DNA from 4 places in the Anaerobacillus sp. genome. Region 1 is predicted to be linked to each of the others. Evidence: riboswitches for the same ligand, from Rfam matches in the RefSeq annotation. Region 1 holds a riboswitch; each other region holds the start of a gene.
What was found. A riboswitch is a leader RNA that binds a small molecule or an ion and turns the genes downstream of it on or off. The one in region 1 is predicted to bind lysine.
Positions count from the first base shown of each region.

Region 2: linked by a shared signal. The riboswitch ahead of ACK4M9_RS12475 (aspartate kinase) and the one ahead of dapA (4-hydroxy-tetrahydrodipicolinate synthase) in region 1 are both predicted to bind lysine.
Region 3: linked by a shared signal. The riboswitch ahead of ACK4M9_RS13730 (Na+/H+ antiporter NhaC family protein) and the one ahead of dapA (4-hydroxy-tetrahydrodipicolinate synthase) in region 1 are both predicted to bind lysine.
Region 4: linked by a shared signal. The riboswitch ahead of lysA (diaminopimelate decarboxylase) and the one ahead of dapA (4-hydroxy-tetrahydrodipicolinate synthase) in region 1 are both predicted to bind lysine.

Region 1 is NZ_JBKBWN010000002.1:282,591-286,250, forward strand. It holds gene ACK4M9_RS03480 (ASCH domain-containing protein) at 1-168, shown strand, start outside; gene dapA (4-hydroxy-tetrahydrodipicolinate synthase) at 475-1,362, opposite strand; lysine riboswitch at 1,632-1,813, opposite strand; gene ACK4M9_RS03490 (HD-GYP domain-containing protein) at 2,121-3,221, shown strand; gene ACK4M9_RS03495 (MgtC/SapB family protein) at 3,289-3,660, shown strand, end outside.
Region 2 is NZ_JBKBWN010000008.1:16,939-20,598, forward strand. It holds gene uvrC (excinuclease ABC subunit UvrC) at 1-623, shown strand, start outside; lysine riboswitch at 749-937, shown strand; gene ACK4M9_RS12475 (aspartate kinase) at 1,147-2,376, shown strand; gene ACK4M9_RS12480 (YslB family protein) at 2,529-2,972, opposite strand; gene ACK4M9_RS12485 (TrkH family potassium uptake protein) at 3,091-3,660, shown strand, end outside.
Region 3 is NZ_JBKBWN010000009.1:34,175-37,834, forward strand. It holds gene ACK4M9_RS13725 (sodium-dependent transporter) at 1-568, opposite strand, end outside; gene ACK4M9_RS13730 (Na+/H+ antiporter NhaC family protein) at 980-2,566, opposite strand; lysine riboswitch at 2,862-3,048, opposite strand; gene yunB (sporulation protein YunB) at 3,125-3,660, opposite strand, start outside.
Region 4 is NZ_JBKBWN010000022.1:34,429-38,088, reverse strand. It holds gene lysA (diaminopimelate decarboxylase) at 174-1,496, opposite strand; lysine riboswitch at 1,658-1,835, opposite strand; gene ACK4M9_RS20300 (spore germination protein) at 1,935-3,371, opposite strand; gene spoVAEA (stage V sporulation protein SpoVABEA) at 3,427-3,660, opposite strand, start outside.

The sequences.
Region 1 (3,660 bases):
CATGTATATCGTCAAACGCTAGGCGATCTAACCGATGAAATGGCAAATGATGAAGGGTACGCAACATTAGAAGAGTATAAAATCTCCATCTTATCTTTACATAAAGGAATGCCTTGGCTTCCTACTATGAGAGTTTGGGTTCATGAATTTAGTCCAGTTGAAGAGTAATGACAGATTATGAAGGTTGTCCCATAAGTGACAGTTCACCTCGTGAGGGCAAAATATGTATTGTTTTTAAGTTAAACGCTACATATTTTGCATAAGTGACTGTTACTTAGCTTTGGGTCAGCTTTTTTTATGGTAACAACTAAGAAGTGTGCACTTTGGACAACGACATTTTCGAAAAGGCATATAAAACCCTTCCACGTGACCTTCTCACGTTACCTTCGCGAACGTCGAGGAACAGTAAAAGGCACATAGAAAGCATTTCTCCTGATGGGAAGCTCTCTACGTGCCTTTTTTCACAACTTTTATTTATAGTACTGTAGTTAGTAATTTTGACTTAACGGCACCATGAACAGTTTCTAATTCAGATTCTGAAAGTGGAACTAATGGTAACCGAACGGAACCAACATTTTGGCCGAACATTTCTAGGGCTGCTTTTACAGGAGCAGGATTAGGTGCAATGAACATCGTTTTAATAATTGGTAGTAACTCTCTGTGCAATGATGCCGCTTTTTGCGAATCGCCGTTTTGGAACGCTGTGATCATTTGCTTCATCTCATTTCCGATGATATGTGCAGATACCGAGACAACACCATGACCGCCTATTGCTAGCACTGGTAGCGTAAGACCATCGTCACCGCTATATAAGTAGAAATCATCTGGTGTATTTTGAATGATAGTAGCCATTGCTTCTAAATCACCACTTGCTTCTTTGACAGCGACAATATTCTCAATTTGCGACAACCGAACAATTGTTTCCACTTTGATATTAACGCCACTTCGACCTGGAATATTGTATAGCATAACAGGTAGGTGAGTAGACGCTGCAATTGTTTTAAAATGTAAGTAGAGCCCTTCTTGATTAGGTTTATTGTAATATGGTGCTACGAGCATAATCCCGTCAACACCAGCTTTACTCGCAATTTCTGTTAAATGAATGGACGTTGCTGTACAATTTGTTCCGGTACCAGCAATAACTGTAGCGCGCCCAGAGACAACCTCTACAACGAAAGCAAACAGTTCTGCTTTTTCTTCAATCGATAGGGTAGGAGATTCTCCAGTAGTCCCTGCAACTACAATCCCATCTGTCCCGTTGTCAATTAAATAGTTAACTAATACTCTTGTTGCTTCAAAATCAATTTTTCCTTCTTGGTCAAATGGGGTAACCATTGCCGTTAATAAATGTCCAAAATTCATAAAACACACCTCTATTCAGTAAGTTTTGTAGCCACCAGTCGCGCTAGAATTTTCCAATGTTCGAAGAGTACAGAAGGAGTTTTCAGGTAAGCCTACAGGTGACATAAGTTCTTGAATAGAGCTAAATCACATGATCAACCGCGATGAAAGTAGAAAAAGTAAGCTGAGTTTTTCTACTATTATCACCAAATTATCATTGGCGATAAAACAAAAAGCAACAACGAAGGGAATCGTTGTTGCTAGGATAATAAACATTCACGGTTATTCCAGCGTAAGATAGCCCTCCATATAGTTAAAAAACTATACGACAGTCCTGCGTTTATTCAATCACAGACCCAGTAACTAGTTTCATGAGTACTAATTACTTCGGCAAATCCCCCTTTCCAAACTTTCAACGGAGCTCATTCTCCTCAAAATTTGTACTAATGGTCAATGCGCCTCTATCACTTCAATAAATTGAAGTTAAGAAATATGAACTTTGATCAAAGATACCAAATTCCCACCAGAATTGCAACCTAATCGCCAAAATTCGAAGTAGAATGTCGTAATTTATTTTGCTAAAACGCTCCTAAAATTTTATAAAGACTTAAGCTGATAGGACTAGACTTGGGTTTACGAGCAACGATTCTTTCAAACTTGTCGAAGTTTGCCAAATTGTGCATTTTTTTATTTTTATTTTGAAGGAGTTATAATAAAAGGTGTCGAACTTTGACATATAGAAATAATCAGAAAAAAACGCAAAAAGGGGAAAAATTAGCATGCGTTTAATTACGATAGATCGCTGCCAGCCAGGTTTAAAGCTAGGAAAGACCATCTTTAATTGTAAAGGAAAAGTATTGTTAGCTGAAGGAACCGAACTAACGAGTAGCCTTATAACAGGACTAAAAAAGTATAATATTTTTACAATTCACATTGAGGATGAAGCATCCGAAGGTATTGATATCGTCGAATCAATTCCAGATGAGCTTCGAAACGAAGCCGTCAATGTCATAACCGAAAGCTTAGATACCATTGCAGATTTAAAGACAACAAACCTTCGCGGGATGATGAAATCACAAAGAGCCATTCGCAGTTTCCAAAAAATATTTAGAGATATTTTATCATGCTTAACAGAAACACCAGTTGCCTTAAATCTGTTAGCAACGACGAAAATTCATGAGAATCATTTGTACAGCCACAGCTTAAACACCACCGTGTACGCCTGTCAACTTGCGATTGCTAACGGACTACCAATCAGAAATATTGAAGAGATCGGTTTAGGTGCAATGTTGCACGACATCGGAAAAGTCTACATTTCAAAGGAAATCCTAAATAAGCCTGGAGCTTTAACTCCCGAAGAATATGAACATATAAAAAATCACAGTGAGCTTGGTTTTGAAATACTAAGAAAGGTATATGAAATCCCTTTAACTGTGGCACATTGTGCATATCAGCACCATGAAAGAATTGATGGTACTGGCTATCCACGCGCTTTAAGTGGAGAAAATATTCATAAATACGCTAAAATAGTTAGTGTAGCTGACGTATTTGATGCAGTTACAAGTCATCGTGTCTATCGTCCTTCATTATTACCACATCAAGGACTTGAATTACTCTATTCGGGAAGTGGTACTCAATTTGAACCAAAGCAAATAGAATTGTTTGAAGAGACGATTGCGATTTATCCAGAAGGGCTTACTGTAAAGCTTAACGATGGGCGAATCGGCATTGTCTCCAAATATAATTATCAGTCGGTTCGACGGCCCGAAGTAAGGATTATCAGAGACGAAGAAAATCAAGACATCCCCCCATATGAACTAGATTTAGCCGCAAATGAAAATGTAAACGTAAAAATTATCGAAGCTGATGCATTATTGTAAACGAAAAGATCAATCTATACAGGGGAACTAATTCCCCTGTATTCATAGAAGTAGGAGTGTTTACCTTTTGATATTATTAGACTTTTTTTACGATGAAAATATACTTAAACTTGTTATTGCTGCGATCATTGGGATTATTATCGGATTAGAAAGATCCTTAAAACATAAGCCGGCAGGTCTAAAAACGGCAATGATTTTAACAGTAGGTAGCTGCTTATTAACCATTGTCTCGATATTCTCAGCCGAAATCTATAGTGAAGCATATGCAAAACCAATGGATCCATTAAGATTAGCGGCCCAAGTTATTAGTGGGATCGGCTTTATTGGTGGGGGAGTCATTCTTGTCCGTAAAAATGACGTCATCTCTGGAATAACGACAGCGGTAATGTTGTGGGTATGTGGGGCGATCGGCATTGCTGTTGGGGCAGGTTTTTATAAG
Region 2 (3,660 bases), on a different contig from region 1:
ATAACTCAAACATTCAAGGGGTTGATCCCGTTTCTGCGATGGTTTCATTTGTCGATGGAAAACCAAATCGAAAAGGTTACCGTAAATATAAAGTAAAAACTGTCCAAGGTCCTGATGACTATGAATCAATGCGAGAAGTTGTTAGAAGGCGTTATTTAAGGCTATTAAAAGAAAAGCAACCATTACCTGATTTGATTGTCATTGATGGTGGAAAGGGACAAATTTCAGCTGCTCAAAGTGTCCTAGAGGATGAACTAGGTTTATCAATCCCAGTCTGTGGCTTGGCAAAAGACGATAAACACCGTACATCGCAATTAATGATGGGCGAACCACCAGAAGTCGTTCCTTTAAAAAGGGATAGTCAAGAATTTTACATGCTTCAAAGAATTCAAGATGAGGTCCATCGTTTTGCCATTACCTTTCATCGCCAAATTCGTAGTAAAAGTTTATTTGCATCTGTTCTTGATGAAATTGAAGGAGTAGGTGAAAAGCGAAAGCGTGTCTTATTGAAGCACTTTGGCTCTGTTAAGAAAATGAAAGAAGCAGATTTAGAAGAGTTCAGATCGATCGGGATCCCTGAGAAAATAGCAAAAGCGCTGCTAGAGAAATTGCAAGAAAGTTAAGCTGTGTCCTTTGAGACATTAGATGAAATTCTAAGGTTTGCGTTAACGCTGAAAAGTTGTTGTCATCCTAAACTTTTTCTGGTAAACTCTAACTTAATTAAATATCCAATACTTCAAAAAGTTGAAGTGGTGGTAGAGGAGCAAAAACCAATAGTATGTTATCGGAGGACGATGAGGTCCAGTGAAGATAGCAAAAAGGGGAATTTGCCGAAGTTTAAAAAGTAACTCACTACTTTTTATGCTGGACCTGCATTTAAGAAATGTAGAGCTGTCACACAATCCCTCCTAAGATTGTGTGGAGAACTATCTCACGCGTACAGGAACATTTATTTAGTTTCTATTTGTTTTGACATTAGTTAAAGCATCAGTGAGGGTTTTCCTTGCTGATGCTTTTTTATTTTTTAGGAAAATTATAAAGTATTTCAGCAGTGGAAATGTTTATTTTAGTGATTGTCTAAGCTCTTAGCTTTTCTATGAGAAACGGCTGGGATAGAATTTAGGAAAATGAAAGGATGTTACTCACATGGGTTTAGTCGTACAAAAATTTGGTGGAACGTCAGTTGGAAATGTAGATCGAATTAAGCATGTAGCTAACAGAGTAATTGAAACTGTTAAAGGCGGTGACCAAGTAGTCGTTGTTGTGTCAGCGATGGGAAAGTCAACAGATGATTTAGTCTCATTAGCGAAGGACATTACTGAAAATCCGAGTAAGCGAGAAATGGATATGCTTCTTAGTACCGGAGAACAAGTAACGATCTCCCTTTTAACGATGGCATTACAGGCGAAGGGCTACAAAGCAATTTCATTAGCAGGTTGGCAAGCTGGCATCCAAACAGAGGCTTGTCATAGTAATGCTCGTATCCGTAAATTTGAAAAAGAAATGATTAGTAATCACTTGGCAGAAGGAAAAATTGTTATCGTTGCTGGATTTCAAGGTGTTACTGAAAATGGCGAGATTACGACGTTAGGACGAGGTGGCTCGGATACAACAGCAGTTGCTCTTGCTGCGGGACTAAATGCTAATCGCTGTGACATATTTACAGATGTGACGGGGGTGTTTACAACAGATCCTAGAGTCGTGAAAACAGCACGAAAATTAAGCTCGATCTCCTATGATGAAATGCTAGAATTGGCAAACCTAGGTGCAGGAGTGTTACATCCTCGTGCTGTAGAATTCGCAAAAAATTACCATGTGAAATTAACGGTTCGTTCAAGCATGGTAGAAGAAGAAGGAACGATGATTGAGGAGGAAGTATCAATGGAAGAAAATTTAGTTGTTAGAGGTTTAGCATTCGAAAGTAATGTGACAAAAATATCGGTTTGTGGCATGCCAAATGATATTTGTGGACTCTCAAATCTATTTACGACATTAGCAACAAATAACATTAATGTTGACATTATTATTCAAAATGTTATTGATAGTGAGAATACAAACATTTCCTTTTCAATTCTTTCTGAAAAGTTAACAGAAACATTGGAAGTTCTCGAACAAAATCGTCAAAACCTTCAATTCCAAGAAATCCTTCACGACACAGGATTAGCAAAAGTATCTATCGTTGGTTCAGGAATGATTTCCAATCCAGGAGTTGCAGGACAAATGTTTAAGGCACTTTCTAATCAAGGGATTTTAGTGAAAATGGTAAGTACATCAGAAATTAAAGTGTCGACAGTAATTGATCAAAGTGAAATGGTGAAAGCTGTTGAGACACTCCATGAAGAATTTGAATTAGATAAAATTAATGTACCTGTTTAAATTAAAAAAATCAGTTAGTCTCTAGTAACCAAAAGAAAGGGCTGTCCCAAAGAGAAGTATCAGTCACCAAGGCTACTATAAATAGATAATGTACAAAACGTACACTTCTATATGACTTCGAGATGCAATACCTATCGGACAGCCTCTTTCCTTTATACCGTTCTATCATGAATATCCCATTTTACATGGAAGATAACTTTTTTAGGTGTTCCACTTCTAAGTTCTTCATTCGTCTCAGCTATAAAGCCTTTAATAACTTGGATTTGTTCTGCTAAAAATCCAGCTTCTAGTGGGCATATCGCCGTTTTTTTATCGATAAATAAATGAGAAGTGAGTTCAAAAATAAGTTCAGATTTTTTTTCCTTTACTAATGTAAGATCACCCCACCCAGCTCGACTAAAAAAAGAAATAATCTCATCGATAGAACTGACAGGGTATTTCCTTGCTAATGATTTACCGGCCCAATATAAAATAATGTTATGTTCTTTCCCTAAAAGATCAGGCAAAACATCTTTTCTTAAAAGATCATAGCCAAACAACGGAATTTGTAGCTCTGTTTTATCTATCTCAGGTGTCTTTTTTTGACTAAAGATCATCTTTCTCCCCCATTTTTTTGTTTTTAAGTTATTATATCTCGAATATTTAAAAATCACTATATGTCATTCATAAATTTGTGGTATACTAACCCCGAATTATTTCCGGAGGTACATACTTATGAATTTATCTAAGGGGAAGTTTTTAACCCCGTTTCGAATTATTATCATATCATATATCATTGCCATGTTTTTATTTAGTTTTTTATTATATTTACCTATTTCAAGCTTACCAGGTGTTAGTGTAACGTATTCTGAAGCATTATTTACTTCAGTTAGTGCTGTAAGTGTTACGGGACTAACGGTTGTCAATGTTTCAGAAACATATAGCTATTTAGGAATTATTTTCCTAGCTATTGCCATTCAGTTGGGTGGAATAGGTATTATGACTCTTGGAACATTCGTGTGGATGATTTTTGGCAGAAAAATCATTTTGTCGCAACGAATGCTAATAATGGTCGACCAAAATCAAAACACTTTTTCAGGGCTTGTAAATTTAATGCGTGGGATCCTTTTTGTAGCCTTGGCGATTGAGCTTATTGGTGCATTAATCCTTGGAACGTATTTTTTGAACTATTTTGATACAGTCGGTGAAGCTTATTATCAAGGAGCGTTTGCATCATTGAGTGCGTTTACCAATGCTGGGTTTGATGTTACTGGTCAATCACTAATCCCCTTTGCGAATGATTAT
Region 3 (3,660 bases), on a different contig from region 1:
TAATTAAAAACATGACTACAAGCGTAGGAATAAAAATTCGGTTTGCTACTTCAATTCCCTTTTTAACTCCTTTAAATAGTACACCCAATGTGACAACCCAAACTAAAACTAGTGGGATGAAAACAGATGGAACAAGACTTCCTATTTGACCTGGAGCATCAGCAAGATTTAAGTAATCTCCAAATAAAAATGCCTTTGTTTCCGTTCCCCATTTTTGACCAACAGCAAAATACGTGTAGGCCATTGCCCAAGCGATAATAACGGCGTAGTAGGTGGAAATGACGAAAGCAATCGCTACTTGCCACCAACCAATCCATTCTGATTTCTTATTCATGCGGGCATACGATAGTGGTGCTGAACCACGATACTTGTGACCCATAGTAAATTCCATAATGAGGAGCGGAATACCAGCAGTTAAAAGTGCAAATAAGTACGGAATAAAAAATGCCCCTCCACCATTATCGTAAGCTACATATGGGAAACGCCAAATGTTCCCTAACCCTACTGCGGATCCAACAGCTGCTAAAATAAAACCAGCCCTTGTCCCCCATTGTTCACGACCTTCCATAAATAATCCACCTTTCTTTTTTAAAATATTGTAAAGATAATTAAGTATATTCTGATAATTACAACTTTATTAATGTAACTTAGAATAAATGAATAACATTATATTAGTATTAATATTCAGACTATTCAATTTTCATTTTAGTACTATCTATACGTTTTGTCAAAGATTATTTTTTCAAAATATTATATATTTTTTTAAAAAATACAGCTGCACTTTCGTGCTTTATCGCATAAAATCGCTATAGCAGAAAAGAAATAATGCTACCAATAATGTTCTGGAAAATTATAGAATAGCCATTTTCCCACAACAAAAAAATCGCATCAATTTCTGTTTAGAAATCGATGCGATTTTTGTTGTGGAATTGCACGTAGGAAGTAATTCCTTTCCTCTAAAGGACTTCGGTCTCTAGATTTATGCTCCTTTTAATGCAGGAACTATTTTTTTCAGGACGAAAACCACTCCAACAAATGCTGCAGCTGCAGCTAAGAAACCGATGATTGCACTTCCTGTTAAACCAAGAACAAGATAACCAACAATGGAAACCCCAGCAATCATTAATGCATATGGTAACTGTGTCATCACATGGTCAATATGATGGCTTCCGGCCCCTGTTGACGATAGGATCGTCGTATCTGAAATTGGTGAACAGTGATCACCAAAGATTGAACCTGCTAAAACAGCTGCTAAAATTGGTAGCATTAATGAAATATCAGTTGCTGCTGCAATGTCACCAGCAATCGGTAATATAATTCCAAATGTTCCCCAGCTTGTTCCTGTTGAAAATGCCATAAAACCAGCAATAATAAATAAGATAACTGGTAAATAGGCTACGCTCATGTTCAGCTTTTTAACAACTTCCTCTGCTAAATAAATACCTGTACCCAGGTCATTAATGATCGTAATAATTGTCCAAGCAAAAATAAGAATGTAAATGGCAGGGAGCATGGATTTAATACCAGCCCATAATCCTAAACCTATATCATTTAATCCAAGCTTTCTTGAGAAGCTCAGTACTAAGGTTACAGCTAAACTTACTAAGCCACCGTAAAGTAGAGCAGCAGCGACATGTGTATTTTCAAAAATCGCTAAAATGGTTGCATCACCATCGGTACCTTGAATACCTGTTGTAATCATAAAGAACACTGTTGCCACGATTAATGTAACGATTGGCCAAATTAAATCGCCAACTTTTCCAACGACAGTAGAAACATCACCTTGATCCCCTGGAACTGGTCCTTTCTTCTTGTCGACAACTTCTCCTGTTTCAATCGCGCGTTGTTCATGAACACGCATTTGGCCTAAATCAAGCTTAAAGTAGACAACTGCTACAACCATTAAAATCGCAAAGATTGCATAAAAGTTCATTGGAGCAATGAGTACGAATGCTTGTAACGCTTCCCACTGCGTAACACTGTGTGTTACTAAAATTCCCCCAATAATCGTAATAATGTAAGCACCCCAGCTCGAGACCGGTGCAATGACACACATTGGAGCTGCTGTTGAGTCCACTAAATACGCCAATTTCGCTCTCGAAACACGGTGGCGATCTGTCAACGGGCGACCGACATTACCAACTGTTAAACTATTGAAATAGTCATCAATAAAAATAATAATCCCAAGTAGAACTGTAACAAGTTGCGCGCCAACTCTTGTTTTAACACGGCTCATTGCCCACTCACCAAAGGCACGACTTCCGCCTGTTACGGCAATTAAAGCAGCAATCATTCCAAGCAGTAATAAGAAGAAGATGATGTATAATTCCCAAGAATTAATCGCCCCTTCATCAATAAAAATCGCAAATACGATCGCAGCAATTTGTTTTACACTGTTGATCAAAACATTGTCTGTTAAACTAATAAAATTCTCGCCACTATTAAAATTAAGCATTAATGCGCCCACAACAATCCCGGCTCCGAGTGATAGTAACACTCTCCGTGTTACTATAACCATCAACAAAGCTAAAACCGGTGGAATTAAACTATAAATTGTTTCTACCATCTTTCTTCCTCCATAAATCAATATTGTAGTAGCTAGTTTTCTAGCCCTAGAAAAAACATAAAGCAACCTTGAATCCCATTCAAGAATGTCGATGTTAGAAGACTTCTTTTGCTGCTCATTCACGATTTTCTGTTCTCAATCCTGAATGAAAATATGGCTAACTTCTTTCACATCGCCGTCATCCACTGCTTGTATAAGAGGGGAACGATAGAACTTAGCCGATGCTTTCAACACAAAAAGGCAGCAATAGAGAAACCTATTGCTACCTTTATACGTAAACAATAATCCCTCACAAAAGTTTAGTAGTCCTCCACAATCAATTTTGGGAAAAAGATTGTGACAGTTCTACACTTATTAAGTGTAGACCCAGCAACAATTATTTCGACGATAATAGTCACTTCGGCAAAAATTCCTTTCAGGTAGCCTTCACAGTTGTCATTCTCTAGCTACTTACTCTTAAGTTTTGCGCCTCTACCTCACCTATAGATGAGGTATTACTTATATTTAGTTGGTTTTAACTTAGTTATTATAACAATCGTACGACAAGTTTTGCAACTGTTAATTATTGTTTATCGCATCGTTTAAGTCTTGTTGATTAATAATTGCTGGCATTGGCATGCTTCCACTACCTTCGCCACCGGCGTGAAAAAATTGTGGTACATCTCCTTGAATATAGATCATTCCAACTGGAATTAACGTTTGCACTTCTTTCGTTTCTGTAGCAAATGGTATGACAATCTTTACGTCTACCGTTATTTCAATCGACAAGCTAATCCACGCATTGTTAATACCAACAGAACTTGCCTCTTGTTTAATCTGTGATTTTACGTCACCAATAGCCGTTAATCTTACAGGTACCTTTGGACCTAGATGAGCAAGTAACGAATTTTGTGTTGCTTGGCCTAGTGGAATCATATGTATAATTCCGTGTTGATGATAGGAGTCTTGATCAACTTCTATCCCGTCAGGAATGGCTAAATCTCCGACTTCCCCTTTTGCAACCTTATTCAAATATTTTTGTACGTTCAAGGTAGTTTCTTGTAATACTCGACCCAAGATTAAAGGATTAAAGTTAGCGGATATGATCCTCCCAT
Region 4 (3,660 bases), on a different contig from region 1:
TTATAAACAAAATACAAACGATGTAAAATAGTCGCTGGCTCTCCTTTCTCTTCGCTGTAAAACTCTAACGAATTTTAGATGCTCGTTTAAGGAAATCCAGAGCATATAGTTAATACTCAAAAATTAGTTTTCATACAAAAAAGTGCATTAGCTATTGCTAATACACTTCAAACTTATTCTTCAATACTGTCCCCATTCAATTGTAAATCTAACTGAACAATATCTTTATATGTTTCTCGTTTTACGACTAACGTCGATTGACCGTTCTCTACAAATACCACGGCTGGTCGGGGAATGCGATTATAGTTATTTGCCATAGAATAGCCATATGCTCCGGTACAAGATACCGCTAAAATATCACCATTTTTTGCAAATGGTAAAGCGATATCCCAAATTAGCATATCACCACTCTCACAGCACTTTCCAGCAATAGAATAGGTCTCTTGCTTGGTATCATTGCTTCGATTAGCAAGCATTGCTTCGTATTTCGCTTGATAAAGAGCTGGACGTAAATTATCGGTCATACCACCATCTACAGAAAGATAGTGACGAACTTCAGGAATTTCTTTTTCAGAGCCTACTGTATATAGTGTTGTTCCTGCATCACCTACAAGAGATCTCCCTGGTTCAATCCAAATTTCAGGTATATCGATACCAAGCTTTGCCGATTGAACTTCAACTGCATCAATCGTTGCATCAATGTAATGGGAAACTGGGAGGGGTGTATCACCCTCGATATAACGTATTCCGAAACCACCACCAAGGTTTAATACTTGTGGTACATAGTCTAGCTTCGACTTCCACTCTGCCAAATATGAGAACACTTTTTCAACAGCCATAATAAAACCAGTAGTTTCAAAAATTTGTGAACCGATGTGACAATGGAAGCCTAACATTTCAAATGCTTCATCGTCTCTAACTTTGATGATCGCTTCTTCAGCTTGACCACTAATTAAATCGAAGCCAAATTTAGAATCTTCCTGACCTGTTGAAATATATTCATGAGTATGCGCTTCTACTCCTGGTGTAATTCGTAAAAGTACCGTAATTTTTTTCTGATGTTTTTGAGCTGCTTCTTTTAGTAGAGCTATTTCAAAAAAATTGTCGACAACAAAACAGCCAATCCCTGCCTCTACTGCCAAATCGATTTCTAAAGCACTTTTATTGTTTCCATGAAAATGAATTTTCTCTGCTGGAAAACCCGCAACTAGCGCTGTATGGAGTTCGCCACCAGATACAACATCTAAACTTAAATCTAGTTCTTTAGCTAATTGAGCCATCGCCACACAACTAAATGCTTTACTTGCATATGCCACTTGAGCTTTGATGCCGCGCTTCTTAAAAGCTTGAACAAAGTCGCTAGCGCGTTCCCTGATTAACGCCACATCATAAACATATAGAGGTGTTGAATATCGTTCACTCAGATCAACGGAGTCAACACCTCCAATTTCTAAATGTCCTAAATCATTAATTCTACTCGTCCCATGTGTGTACATTCACTTTGCTCCTCCCGTAATGTGAATGTTGAATTCAAAAGTATACATAGACAATACCTGTTTACTGTATATAAAATTCAATATTCAAAATAATAATTTCTAAACAAAAAGGCGGTAATGCAAGTTACATTATCCGCCATAAAAGCTTTCGTAACCTCATATATAAAGATAGTCCTCCACTGCAAATTGCAGTGACAGTCCGTTATTTGTTCAATAACGACCCAGCAAAGAATGAAAGGGAAATCTATTTCTTCACTTCGGCAAATCGACCTTTCAAGCTGCTTCAACGCTTCCCTAGCTCCACAGTTTACTCATTCTTTTTGCGCCTCTACCTCATTTAAAATGAGGATTTTATATTTAGTCTAACTCCCAAACCATTTGAGTGAGGGAAAATGATTACGTAAAACTTTATCACAAAAATCTTTTTATCGCAATATGTTAATTTGCGGATTGCTTTGTAGTGTTTTGTGGATTTACTATTTTAGGTCGCTTCTTTTTAATTGGTACTGATAACCTAAACAGTATGTCCAAAAATGCTTTTGGATAAAAAGGTAAAAACGGCCATAGATAGGGTGTATTCATCGGTCTGATACTAACCATGAATAAAATTAATAGCGTAACACCAATCATGAAACCTGGTACCTTAAAAATAAATACTGCAAACAATAGGGCTAAACGTGAAAGTTTTAAAGCAATTCCTAATTCATAACTAGGTGTAGCAAAAGTTCCGATAGCTCCTAAGGCGACATACAAAATAACCTCAGGGATAAATAAACCAACATTTATCGCTATTTCTCCAATCAGTAATGCCGCGACTAACCCAAGCGCTGTAGCTAATGGTGAAGGCGTATGAATAGCTGCCATCCTAAGCAATTCAATACCTACTTCGGCAATAACGATTTGAGCAAATACCGGGACATTGGTCGTTTCGTTTGGACCTATAAATTCAAGTACCTCTGGCAACAAATTAGGTTGCATGACCATTAAAAGCCATAATGGTAAAATGAATAAGGCGAAGATCATCCCCGAAAAACGGACCCATCTTAAAAATGTCCCTACTAAAGGCGCTTGCCTAAATTCTTCTGCATGTTGGACATGATGAAAAAAAGTCGTTGGTAAAATAATAACACTTGGAGATGTATCTACGTATACAACGACATGTCCCTCTAGTAAGTGGGTTGCTGTTACGTCAGGGCGTTCTGTGTAACGGACAAGCGGAAACGGATTTAAGCCTTGTTTAACAATATATTCTTCTACTACTTTATCAGCCATTGAAATTCCGTCAATATTTATTCCTTCAAGCTCTTTTTTCACAGTCTCAATGTACTCAGGATCGGCAATATCTTTTATGTAGGCAATACATATATCCGTTTTTGATCGAACACCTACTTGAACAATTTCGTGCCTTAAGCGTTCATCTCTAATTCTTCTTCTTGTTAGGGCTGTGTTTACGATTAAGTTTTCCGTAAAGCCATCTCTAGCACCTCTAACAACTCTCTCTGTATCAGGTTCGTCAGGTCCTCTTCCAGGATAACTTCTTACATCAACTAGTATTGCTTCTGTCTCATCTTCAATTAAAATAACGATAAGACCTGCAAGTAATTGATCAACCGCTTCATTCAATAGCTTGACACGTTCAACTTGTACATGCGTTAAGCGGTTTTCAATTTGTTCCTTTATTCTAACTTGTTTCTTTTCCGTCGCATCCAAAAACATTAATTCTTTTAGCACTTCGATAATAAACGCACTATCACAAAGGCCATTTAGAAAATAAATTTGTAGTTCCTTATCTAAAATCGAAAGTTTTCTAACACCGATATCGAAGGTTGTACCGATCCCTAACGTTTCTTTTAAATAATTCTCATTTTCAACCATTCTTCTTGAAACACTTTGTTTTATATTTTCAATACTGTTTTTTTCAACAATCTCGTTAGTCACAGTTGTTGCTCCTTTCTAGAATAAGTTCTACAGCTTTTCTTGTAATCGGAGCCCCCCTCCCAACATCATCTTTCCCTGCCATTTTACCGATATCACCAATCCCAATAATAAAAGGTATCGCTAAATCGTTTAAATTGTATACTGTATCTCCATTAATTCTTCCCAATTCTATATCTGGAAGGCCGAATTTATCCACACCATATTCCGTCAAATTACCATTCCGGTC